3 regions of the Halanaerobium hydrogeniformans genome follow, and region 2 is predicted to be linked to each of the others. Evidence: riboswitches for the same ligand, from Rfam matches in the RefSeq annotation. Region 2 holds a riboswitch; each other region holds the start of a gene.

Region 1 (4,246 bases), 330 kb from region 2:
ATTTTTTCCTGTAGGATTAATTCTTTCACCAACTACATTTATCTTCTTTAAATCTTTCCATTTTGAAGGTGTACATGCAATAGAAATTTCCTCATTATTTGATTTTTTTACAGCTTTATCTTTTAAAAAATCGGCAATAAGAGCAATAAAATCTTCATTAGTACCACAACATCCTCCTACAACTGCCAATCCTTTTTCATAAAGACGGGCAATAGGTTTATAATATTCTTCTGGACTTAATTTAAAAACTGTTTTGCCTTCTTCCACTACTGGTAAACCTGCATTTGCCTGAAGTATAACCGGAGTATTAGAATATTTTAGAACTTCTTCTGCTAAAGACTCCAATTTTTCTGGTCCTAAAGAACAATTTAAACCGAGAGCATCAACACCCAAACCTTCAAGTACAGAAATTGTTGAATGGATATTCCCTCCAGTAAATGTCCTGCCATCTTCCTCAAAAGTCAAAGTGCAAAAAACAGGCAAATTACTATTTTCTTTTGCTGCAAGCACAGCTGCTTTTGCTTCACAAAGATCAGCAATTGTTTCTATGTGAATTATATCTACCCCACTTTTAACTCCCTGTAAAATCTGCTGCTGATAAAGAGAATATGCTTCATCAAAAGTTAAACTACCCATTGGTTCAAGCAATTCACCTAAAGGTCCTAATCCAAGTGCAACCAGAGCATCTTTAGAGCTTTCAATAACTGCTCTTTTAGCATTTTCTACTGCTGCAGAAATTATTTCTTCAACTGTATAATCAATTTCTGACATTTTTAATTTGTTAGCACCAAAAGTATTTGTTGTTATAATTTCAGAGCCTGCCTTAAGATAACTTTTATGTATATCTATTATTACTTCTTTTTTTCCTATATTTAATATTTCTGGTACTGAGCCAGCTTTTAAACCACGCTGCTGTAAAACAGTTCCCATTGCCCCATCGAAAAGCATAACTTTTTTACCTAATCTATTTTCGAGCTCCACAATAAACCCCCTTTTTTCTCAGTTTGCATTCTTTGTAAAGCCTACAGAATCTGCAGTTTTTTTCTTCAAAAGAATTGTCATTTTTATTTTTTTGTTCTTCTTTATTTAAATATCCATTTTTTCCTATTACTCCAATTATAGCTGTAACAGATTTAGCAGGCATCAGTAAATTGTATTTAGAAGCTGTTAAACCTATTTTTTTGGGAGCATTTAAAACTTTTAAAAATTCTTTTTGAATTTTAATATCAAGATCCCCATAGCCCGGACTATATCTAAAAGTTATATTCTTTTTACCAGCGGCAAAAACCTTCTTTTTTATCTCCTCTTCAACATGATCACACGCTTCTTCAATCGCTGTTGTTGCACAAGCATCTAAAATCATCGATTTAGTAATAGAAGTCTTTTCATAATAGGATATTCTTTTATCAACCTGATTACCTAAAGTTGCAGCCATCAGAAAGACTTCTGAAGAATTTTTAAGATGTTTAATGATACTTTTTCCTCGAAGACATAATGTTGTATTTTTTATATCTACACAATTTTTTGTAATTTGTATAGGAAATTTTTTATATATATAACGAAAATTTATTATTTCTTTTAGCTCTTCAGTAGCTTCAGCAATTAAAGTATTAATAATTTGGTCATTAAAATCTTCATCAGTATTTAAATATCTTAATACTTCACTTTTATCAATTTTAAATTTAAATGACATATTAATCAGCCTTTTCCACATTTATATAATCAATTAAAGAACCCACTGCATCTTTGATTTTTTTGGCTACATAAGGGTTATTCATTGTATATAGATGTATGCCATCTACATCACTTGCTATAAGATCTACGATCTGTTCAACTGCATATGCAATCCCTGCATCCCTTAATGCCTCATCATTATCACCATATTTATCAAGAATCTTGGTGAATTTTTTTGGCAGGTATGCATCAGAAAGTTCTATTATTCGGCTGACCTGTCTTTTATTAATAACCGGCATTATTCCGGCTTCAATTGGAACATCAATACCTTTAGCTGCAGCTTTTTCACGAAATTTATAAAATAATTCGTTTTCAAAAAACATCTGGGTAATTAAATAATCAACCCCATGATCAACCTTTTGTTTTAAATGAATTATATCCTCTTCCAGACTATCTGACTCAAGATGGCCCTCAGGATAACAGGCAGCTGCAACACCAAAATCACCTTTTTGCTTGATATGATCTACTAATTGATATGAATAATTATAATCTCCAATTTCTTTGCCATGATCTGGATGATCTCCTCTTAAAGCCAAAATATTTTCTATGTTTTTAGCCTTCAAATCATCTATAATTTGATTTAATGTTTTTCTGGTAGAATTAATACAGGTTAAATGGGCCAGAGATTCTATACCATACTTTTCTTTTAAAAGTGAAGATATTTCAACTGTGCGATTTTTATTTACTCCACCTCCAGCACCATAGGTTACACTAATATAATCTGGATTTATTCCCTGCAGTTCATCTAATGTCTGATAAATATCCTCTATTGGCACATCATTACGTGGTGGAAAAACCTCTAAAGAAAAAACAAGCTTTTTTTCTGCAAATATTTTTTTTATTTTCATTTTAAATCCTCCTCAATTCTCTACTCCATTTAAAAGATAAATTGACTAAAAAACTATTCTTTTAAATTATCTCTTCTATAACTATCATATCATTAAATTTTTCTCTATAAAAGAAAAAAACCACTTCTAAGTAGAAGTGGTAACTCACAACTACTTATCTTTCAGGACACACCTGTTGGATTTAGCACCGGGCAGTATAATCTGCTGGTTGCTGGGTTTCAAAGGGCCAATTCCCTCCACCTCTCTTGATAAGAATTTATTCTATTTTTAACTACTTTAACATATTATTTTTTTTCTGTCAAGTATAAATGGTGCCCCCGGTAGGAGTCGAACCTACGCACACGGCTTCGGAGGCCGTTGCTCTATCCACTGAGCTACGGGGGCATCACTTAAATTATTCTAACAGAAGAGAATTACTTTGTCAATTTGAGAATTTATTGGATTATTTAGTTCACCGCTTTAAAATTATACAATTTTTATAAATTTATAGCCTACCGCTTCTATTGCTGCAGCTAATTTATCTTCTTCAGCAGCTTTATTTAAATCAATTACAGCTTGATCATTATCAGCACTTACTTCTGCAGATTCTATTTCAGCAAAATCTTCAAGTGCTTTTTTAACTCTTTTTTCACAATGGCCACAACTCATACCCTCAATAATTATTGTTTTTTTCATGATTTAGTCCTCCAGATTATTAATTTTAAATTATTTTAAATCTTTTTTTCTCTGCAAAAAATCTTCTCTTGATATTTTACCTAAAGCATATTCATGTTGTAATACAGCAAGCGCTTCTCTACGACCACTGTTATTTTTGGATTTAAATAATAGTACAATTGAAGTTAATATAGTTCCCCAGAATAAAAGCGGCATCAGCCACCAAAAACTACCGAGAAAATTTCCACCGATTCCACCATATCCACCTAAAGCTAAACAATATCCCATCTTTATTTGCCTCCTAATTTATATTTTGATTCATTTTTAATCTCTTATATCTTTTAAAATCTCATCAAGTTCGGACTTTGTTATTTCTCCTTTAGCATAACGTTCTTTTGCAATTTCTTCTGCACTTTTACTGCTGTTATTAGAATCTCTATATCTATGGTTCGAAGAATTTCCATCTTTGTTTTTATTTAAATTATAAATGAAGTAAATTACACCCACTATAATTAACAACCAAAATATCATAAAAAATCCTCCTCCCATCATTCCTCCCATCATTCTATGAGGAAATCTCATCATAATTAACATACCTCCTTTTAAATTGATTTATATACCATTACCCGGTATACCTATATTATAATTAGCAATTGTGAAGAAAATATGAATTTATCTAAAAAGTTTCTAAAATATACCCCTATAAGGTATCTTAAGTATAGTATAACACTCAGGATAATTCCTGTCAAAAAAAGACTGCTTAGATCATCTCAATGAGATTTTCTAAGCAGCTTTAAGTAATTTGATTTAAACTAAAATTTATTATTCTATGTCACCTGTTATTGTAGAATCTTCATCCATTGAAAAAGTTTCTTCAGCTTCTTCTGTTTCAAAATAGAGATTACCGTCTAGAGTAAAGTCTATTAACTCAAAGTTTTCAGCTTCTACATATACATCTCCAACAAAGGTTCCACCCTGGAATCTAGTGCTTGGACTCTGTACAGTAATAC
Region 2 (4,246 bases):
AAACTGCTACTGCAGGCCATTTAAATTGATATACTAAATTCCAGAAACCTGTTGCTCCTTCAGGCTGGGTCCAGGTTGCAAAGATCAATATTAATATCATTGTAATAAAATAAACTATATTTTGCAAACCTGAGCGGGGGAGTTCCTGACCTTCTTCCTGGACGAAATCTTCTAATCTTTTTTGATCAGATTCTCTAAAGATTGCTGCCATTAAAAGACCTATAATTAAAGCGAAAAATACTGCACCAACTGCTCTGGCCAGACCAAGCTGCCAGCCTAATACACGTGCTGTTAAAATAATAGCTAAAACATTAATCGCTGGCCCTGAAAAGAGAAAAGCAACAGCTGGTCCAATCCCTGCCCCTCTTTTATAGATTCCTGCAAATAGAGGTAATACAGTACAGGAACAGACTGCTAAGATCGCTCCAGAAACTGAAGCAACTGAATAAGAAATCCATTTTTTTGTCTTACCACCAAAATATTTTATTATTGAATCTTTAGAAATGAAATTTGCTATAGCTCCTGCAATAAAGAAAGCAGGAATTAAACAGAATAAAACATGTTCACGAGCATAATACTGCAGCATTTCTATAGCTTCAATTATTGCTCTCTGCAGCTGCTCTGTCTGAAAAGGAATTAAATAAATCATTGCGAAAACTGATATATAGAGTATTATTTTTTTAGATTTTGTCACCTATATCCCTCCCAAAGCTTATATTATATTAACTAAAAAGTTAAACATATACCCTACACCGATTATTGAAACACCAACAACAGTTACAAAAACTGTCAGCAGTTTTGGTTTAATAACTTTACGCAGAATAATCATTGCTGGTACAGATAAAGCGGTAGTAGCCATCATAAAGCTAAGAGCTGTACCAATAGCCACACCTTTTCCAATTAATGCTTGAGCTATGGGAATAGTACCGACTACATTAGCATAAAGAGGTATCCCTAAACCAACAGCTGCTATAACTGCCAGTGGATTATTTGGCCCTGCATACTGACTTAATAAATCTGCTGGTGCATAACCATGAATAAAAGCGCCAATACCTATACCAATGACAACATATTTCCAAACACCACTAACAATTTCTTTAACCTGTGCTTTAGCATAGCTTAATCTTTTATTCCAGCTTAATTCTTCTATTTCGGTTTCTCCTGCTTGAATATTATATACATATTCTTCAACTTCATCTTCCATACCCAGCTTCCCAATTACAAGACCACCAATAATGCCGACTAAAATACCACTAATCAAATAAATAGAGGCAATTTGCCAGCCGAAAAGTGAAAACAGCATTACCAGAGCTACCTGATTAACTATTGGTGATGTTATTAAAAAGGAAAATGTAATTCCAAGTGGTATGCCTGATTCAACAAAGCCAATAAAGATTGGTACTGAAGAACAGGAACAAAAGGGAGTTACAACTCCTAATAATGAAGCTAAAATATTACCCATAAATTTTTTACGGTTACTTAATAATTTTTTAGTTTTTTCTGGAGGAAAATAACTGCGAATAATTGATATGGCAAAAATCATTACACTTAGCAGAAAAATTATCTTTATTGTATCATAAAAGAAAAAATGAACTGAGCTACCAAGCCTTGTAGCTTGATCAAGTCCCATTAAGTTATAAACAAGTAATTCAGCAAATCTATCTATCAATTACAACAACTCCTTATTGTTTCTCCATCGTTTTTAATTACTTCAGCTGCAGAAAGATTTTTTAATTTTCCTTCTAAGTCTGTTAAGTCTAGTTCTTTAAGAGATTTTGAATTTAGGGCTATTAGATCAGCAAGATATTTATCATATTCATTCCTATTAATGGAATAATAGGTCCACTTACTGCTCTGTCTTTCATTTAATAAATCTAATCCTTTAAAATATGATAAATGTTGAGAGATACTTGATTGCGATTTATCCAATAGTTCCTGCAGTTGGCAGACACAATAAGGACCAGAAAGTAGTAGTTTTAAAATTTTAAGTCTATTTTCATCGGCTATACATTTTAAAAAGAGAAGTAAATTTTTCATTTATATTCACCTTCAATATTTATTGATATTATTATTAACTAATATTAGTATATAGTTATTTATTTCTCATGTCAAGCACAAAAACTAATTTATTATTTAAAAATTAATTATAATTGCTATAAAAGCTGATATATAAGGGGTATATACCAATAAAATCTTTTTTATTTTTTAGCTAAAATAGAAAAAAAGATAATTTTTTTAGATTTGATGATTAATATATTCTAATATATATAAAAATATGAATAAAAAGCAACTTGACAGAATTAAAATTGAGTGATAAACTTCTAACTAAATTAATAAAATATAATATATATTCATCAAGAGTGGCGGAGGGAATGGCCCTGTGATGCCCGGCAACCTACTTAAATATTAAAGTAAGGTGCTAATTCCAGCATTCCAATTATGGAATGATAGATGAGAGGTAAATTAATCCTCTCATGAGGATTTTTTTAATGCAGACTGCTCTTGATGATGAGCAGTTATTATTATTTTAAGGGTGATTATTAAGTGATAAAAATAAAAGATTTAACAAAACATTATCATACAGAACAGGGAAGCATTGAAGCAATTAATGAACTAAATCTAGAAATTAATGATGGTGAGATATTTGGAATAATCGGGCCCAGTGGAGCAGGTAAAAGCACTTTAATTAGAATGCTTAATCTTTTAGAAGACCCTACAGCCGGTTCAATTATGGTTAATGAAGTGAATCTAACCGATTTAAGCTCTTTAAATTTAAGACAGGCCAGACAAAAGATTGGAATGATTTTTCAACATTTTAATTTATTGTCTTCACGAACTGTATTAAGAAATGTTAGTTTTCCTTTAGAAATTGCTGGTGTAGCGAAAAAGCAAAGAATTAAAAAAGCTAAAGAATTAATTGATTTAGTTGGCCTTGCTGATAAAGCAGATAATTATCCAGCTCAGCTATCAGGTGGACAAAAGCAGAGGGTAGGAATTGCAAGAGCTCTGGCCAATGACCCAGACCTTTTATTATCTGATGAGGCAACTTCTTCACTAGATCCAGAAAGCACAAAATCTATTTTAGATTTACTTGCTAAAATAAGAGAAGAATTAAATTTGACAATCATCTTAATTACTCATGAGATGGGAGTTATAAAAGATATTTGTGATCGGGTCGCTGTAATAGAAGAGGGAAGAATTATTGAAAAAGGATCAGTGCTTGACATTTTTGCCAGACCTAAAACAGATTTGACTAAAAAGTTTATAAGTTCTGTAATAGATTATAATTTACCTCCCAGGATAGTTGAATATATTAAAGAAAAAAGGCCTGGAGAATTAATTAGAATTACTTTTGTAGGCGAAAAAACTCATAAGCCATATATTTCTGATCTAGTTAAACATTATTCTGTAGATGCTAATATTTTATATGGTAACATAGATGAAATACAGGGTGTTCCTTTTGGAACCTTAATTTTAGATCTTGAAGGAGATTTAGAAAATGTGGAAAAGAGTATATCTTATCTGCAAAGTGAAGGTTTAAATGTGGAGGTGCTTGACAATGTTTGATTTAATTTCAGAACTGGCAAGATATAATGATTTGATGATAAATGGCACTTTAGAAACTTTATACATGGTAGCTATGTCACTTTTTTTTGCAATAATTGCAGGTATTCCTCTAGGAGTATTTACAACCATCACCAGAGAAGATCATATTTTACCAAATAGATTTGTTAATTTTATACTTGATGGAACCATTAATATTGGTCGTTCAATACCTTTTATAATTTTAATGGTTGCTGTAATTCCGTTTACTAGAATGATTGTAGGTACTTCTATCGGTACTAATGCAGCTGTTGTTCCACTTTCACTTGCTGCTATTCCCTTTATGGGTCGGGTAACTGATAATGCAATTTTAGAAATACAGGATGGAGTTATAGAATCTGCCCAATCGATGGGAGCAAGTCCTACTCAGATTGTTTTTAAAGTATTGTTGCCAGAGGCTCTTCCAGCAATAATATTAGGTTTAACCCTTACTTCGATCAGCCTGGTAAGTTATTCAGCTATGGCTGGAGCAGTTGGAGGGGGTGGTCTCGGCGATATTGCGATTAGATATGGATATCAGCGCTTTCAGCTGCTTATCATGCTGGAGACCATTGTAATCTTAGTTTTAATGGTACAGATTTTACAACATTTTGGTAATTGGGTTGCAAATAAGTTTGATCATAGATAATTTGATTTATCTATA
Region 3 (4,246 bases), 1.2 Mb from region 2:
TCATTCCTTTATTAGAGATAATTGGCGAAAAAAAATTATTGATTGAAGGTAAAGATTTAAATTATTGGTTGAACCAACTAGAAATGGATGAAGATGAGATTAAACTATATTCAGATTTTCCGGAGTTTAAGCAAGCATAAATCTAGATTGAGCTTTGTTTTTGAGCTCCGGAAAGATATTAGTCTCTTGAAGTTGACAAATAAATTTAATTGGATTATAGAGCTCTGCAAGTCCGATTAAAGAAGAGGTTATCCGGGGATTTATTTCTAAAAGATAAAATTCCTTATCCTGACAGATAAAATCAACTCCATAATAACCTCTAAGCTCTGGATATTTTTCTTTGATTTTAGTTGAAATTTCAGTAAATTTTTTTGAACTTTTAAAGGGGTAATTAACTATTCCTCCCTGATATTTAAAATCTTGCCTGTTAATAATTTGTTTGTTGATGGTTAAAATCTCTGTTCTTTCTTGATTTGCCAGCACAGAAAGACTACCTGCTGTACCTTGAACTATTTTTTGGATCAGATAATTTTTATTTTCTTTTAAATCCAACTTTTTTAACGACCGATAATCATCGATAACCATCAATTCTGAGCCAGCACCATAAAATTCTTTGATAACTGCTGGAAAGATATTTTGCTTAATCTTATTATCTCTGATCAACTGATTATTAACCAATTCAGTTTCTGGTAGAAAGATTTTGCTTTCAATAAAATTTTGATAAAGCAGCCATTTATTAGCTGCTTTTTTTATGCATTTAGAACTACTACCAAGATTTTTAATCTCTTTTTGTTCTAATATTTTGCTCATTTCATAGAGTATATTATCTGTTTCTGGAGCAATAATTAAAAAATAATCTAAGTTCTTTATTTTTAAATTTTCAAGAAAGCTAAAATATTCTTTATTGTTATTAAAATCAGGAAGAGAAAAGTTTATATTTATCTCAGCTCTATCTGTATTTTCGAAAGTGCTGTTAAAACTTTTATTGAGCCAGCTATATAATTTTAAATTTTCTGTTTTTAAACAAGAATTAATAATGGCCTGAAAAATATTTATAGCTTCACTGTAAAAAGAAAGCCGTTTATTATTAGGAGTTCCTTTACTTAAGAAATATTCGAGAACTAAAATATTCATCTTTAACCCACTTTCATAATCAGATAATTTAACTTGATTTTATCATATTTTCTAGGTATTTAAAAATATTTAAAATAGATTGATTTATTAAGTTTTTTTTAGAAAATGCTTGTAATTTATTCCTTTAGCCTTTAAAATATAAATAGGTTTGTATAAAAAAAAAGGAGGCAAACAAATGAAAAAGATTCCATTAGTTCTAAGATTATTAATTGGTATTATATCAGGTATTATTATTGGTTTATTTTTTCCTGAAGGTATTTCAAGAATATTGTATACTTTTACAATAATTTTTGGAGAATTTTTAAATTACATAGTACCTTTAGTTATTCTAGCATTTATCATTCCGGGAATTGCTGATTTAGGAGAAAAAGCTGGTAGATTATTGGGTACTACAGTTTTAACTGCCTATGTATCTACTATTGCTGCAGGTACAATTGCCTATTTAATCTCAGTAAGAATTGTGCCAGCAATTGTTGAAGCTTCTGAAATAGCTGATCCTGAAGCTGGAGGTCTGGAGCCATTTTTACGTTTAGAAATTTCTCCAGTAATCGGTGTTATGGCTGCACTTGTGACAGCTTTTGTTTTTGGACTGGGTATTAATTATTTATTAAGAAATAATGGAGATGAAAGTTTATATAATATTGCTAATGAATTTAGAGATATTATTGTATTGGTAATAGAATATGTTATTATTCCATTTTTACCACTGCATATTGCCGGGGTATTCGCAGATATGGCATTTGCCGGGAATGCATTTGAAACACTAGCAGTATTCAGTCAGGTATTTGGAATTATAATAGCCATGCATATTGGATATCTCTTGATTCAATTTGCTATTGCGGGAAGTGTTTCTGGTAAAAATCCACTGACAAGCTTAAAAAATATGATTCCAGCTTATACGACTGCAATCGGTACCATGTCAAGTGCTGCTACTATTCCAGTTACCCTAAAAAGTGCCAGAAAAAATAATATAACTGCAGAAATAGTAGATTTTGTAATTCCACTGGGGGCAACTGTCCATTTAGCCGGTAGTACTATATCACTAGTTGTTTGTGCTGTTGCAGTTGCAGCAATTATGGGACTGCCATTAGATTTTGCTTTGTTTTTCCAATTTATCGCTTTACTTGGTGTAACAATGGTTGCTGCACCAGGTGTTCCGGGAGGAGCAGTTATGGCTGCTTTAGGATTATTAACTACCATCCTTGGATTTGGTGAAGGTGCAACTGCTTTAATGATCGGTTTATATCTTGCCCAGGATAGTTTTGGTACTGCCTGTAATGTTACCGGTGATGGTGCAATTGCTATATTTATTGATGCAATTAAAGCTAAGCTTCCAGCTCCAAAAACTGCTTAATTAAAGCAGCCTGGAGAAAAATTAAGCTGAATTATTCTTGACAGATTTCAAAATCTGTGTTAAAGTAATAAAAAACAATATAACTTATCAAGAGAGGTGGAGGGACTGGCCCTTTGAAGCCCAGCAACCAGCATAATTTATGCCCGGTGCTAATTCCAGCAGGTAAAAGACCTGGAAGATAAGTAGGTAAAGAAATTAACCCATTCCTACTTACAGGAGTGGGTTTTTTAATTCAAAGGAGGAATAAAAATGACTTTAGGATTTGACACACTTGCATTACATCATGGTTATGATCCGTTGGAGAACAGAAAAGCTGCAGCAGTTCCAATTTATCAGACGACCTCATATACTTTTGATAGCACAGAACATGCTGCTAAATTATTTGCACTAGAAGAAAGTGGAGATATTTACAGCAGAATTCAGAATCCAACCAATTCTGTCTTAGAAAAGCGGATTGCTGCTTTGGAAGGTGGGGTTGGTGCTCTTGCTCTATCATCAGGACAGGCAGCTGAAGTGACTGCTCTATTAACAATAGCTAAAAATGGTGATGAAATAGTAAGTGGGAGTTCAATTTATGGTGGTACTCACAATCTTTTCAAACATACTTTTAAAAATTTTGGAATAGAGGTTAAATTTGTTGACTCAGATAACCCTCAATCATTTAAAAAAGCAATAACAGATAAAACAAAAGCACTATATATTGAGACTATTGCTAATCCAACTTTAAATGTGCCTGATTTTAAGCTGATTGCAGAAATAGCTCATCAGAATGGAGTGCCACTGGTAGTTGATAATACCTTTGCTTCTCCCTATTTAAGCAATCCAATTGAATATGGAGCAGATATAGTTATTCACTCTACAACGAAATATATTTCAGGTCATGGGAATTCAATTGGGGGCATAATTGTAGATAGTGGTAATTTTGATTGGGATACAGGTAGGTTTCCAGGTTTAGTTGAACCTGATCCGAGCTATCATGGGATTAAATTCCAGGAAGAATTTGCTGAGGCAGCATATATTACTAAGGCAAGGGTGCAGCTTTTAAGGGATTTAGGTAGTGCTCCCAGCCCCTTCAACTCATTTTTAACCCTAAATGGTATAGAAACATTAAGTTTAAGAATGGAGAGACATTCAGAAAACGCTTTAAAAATTGCAAAATTATTGGAAGCAGACAATAGGGTAGAATGGGTTAATTATCCAGGTTTAAAAAGCAATGAAAGTCATGAGAATGCAAAAAAATATTTAAAAAATGGTTTTGGTGGGATGGTAACCTTTGCTGTTAAAGGTGGTAAAAAAGCAGCAGAAAAATTCATCAATAATTTAGAACTCTTTTTACACCTTGCAAATGTTGGTGATGCAAAATCTCTGGCTATTCATCCGGCAAGCACTACCCATCAACAGCTCAGCGAGGAAGATTTAATTAAAACGGGTATTTCACCTGCTTTAATAAGACTTTCAATTGGTATTGAAGATGTCAAAGACTTAAAGGCAGATTTAGATCAGGCTTTAGAAGCTTCACAGCGATAGATTAAGAGTTTTTCAAAATAATATTTTTACTAATATTTTAGGAGGTGAAGAAAATGCCGATTAAAATCCAGGATGAACTACCAGCAGTTGAAACTTTAGAAAATGAGAATATATTTGTTATGAAAGAATCAAGGGCAACTCATCAGGATATTCGTTCTTTAAAAATATTGATTTTAAATTTAATGCCTAAAAAGATTGTAACTGAAACACAGATCTTAAGGTTACTGGGAA

The links. Region 2 has a riboswitch for S-adenosylmethionine ahead of HALSA_RS10450 (methionine ABC transporter ATP-binding protein). Riboswitches for the same ligand answer to the same signal wherever they lie in the genome.
Region 1: it holds a riboswitch for S-adenosylmethionine, as region 2 does, so the genes downstream of both, metF (methylenetetrahydrofolate reductase [NAD(P)H]) here and HALSA_RS10450 (methionine ABC transporter ATP-binding protein) in region 2, are expected to answer to the same signal.
Region 3: it holds a riboswitch for S-adenosylmethionine, as region 2 does, so the genes downstream of both, HALSA_RS04875 (O-acetylhomoserine aminocarboxypropyltransferase/cysteine synthase family protein) here and HALSA_RS10450 (methionine ABC transporter ATP-binding protein) in region 2, are expected to answer to the same signal.

Annotation. Positions count from the first base shown of each region.
Region 1 covers NC_014654.1:1,909,436-1,913,681, forward strand. Annotated here, with positions in the region: gene HALSA_RS08710 (homocysteine S-methyltransferase family protein) at 1-981, opposite strand, end outside; gene HALSA_RS08715 (Vitamin B12 dependent methionine synthase activation subunit) at 965-1,693, opposite strand; gene metF (methylenetetrahydrofolate reductase [NAD(P)H]) at 1,695-2,582, opposite strand; SAM riboswitch class I at 2,734-2,837, opposite strand; tRNA gene HALSA_RS08725 (tRNA-Arg) at 2,892-2,966, opposite strand; gene HALSA_RS08730 (heavy-metal-associated domain-containing protein) at 3,048-3,257, opposite strand; gene HALSA_RS08735 (hypothetical protein) at 3,288-3,524, opposite strand; gene HALSA_RS08740 (SHOCT domain-containing protein) at 3,561-3,821, opposite strand; gene HALSA_RS08745 (hypothetical protein) at 4,059-4,246, opposite strand, start outside.
Region 2 covers NC_014654.1:2,243,153-2,247,398, reverse strand. Annotated here, with positions in the region: gene HALSA_RS10465 (permease) at 1-649, opposite strand, end outside; gene HALSA_RS10460 (permease) at 713-1,669, opposite strand; gene HALSA_RS10455 (ArsR/SmtB family transcription factor) at 1,666-2,037, opposite strand; SAM riboswitch class I at 2,349-2,458, shown strand; gene HALSA_RS10450 (methionine ABC transporter ATP-binding protein) at 2,545-3,567, shown strand; gene HALSA_RS10445 (methionine ABC transporter permease) at 3,560-4,231, shown strand.
Region 3 covers NC_014654.1:1,091,074-1,095,319, forward strand. Annotated here, with positions in the region: gene folK (2-amino-4-hydroxy-6-hydroxymethyldihydropteridine diphosphokinase) at 1-140, shown strand, start outside; gene HALSA_RS04865 (ATP-grasp domain-containing protein) at 127-1,134, opposite strand; gene HALSA_RS04870 (dicarboxylate/amino acid:cation symporter) at 1,310-2,488, shown strand; SAM riboswitch class I at 2,570-2,673, shown strand; gene HALSA_RS04875 (O-acetylhomoserine aminocarboxypropyltransferase/cysteine synthase family protein) at 2,738-4,015, shown strand; gene metA (homoserine O-acetyltransferase MetA) at 4,069-4,246, shown strand, end outside.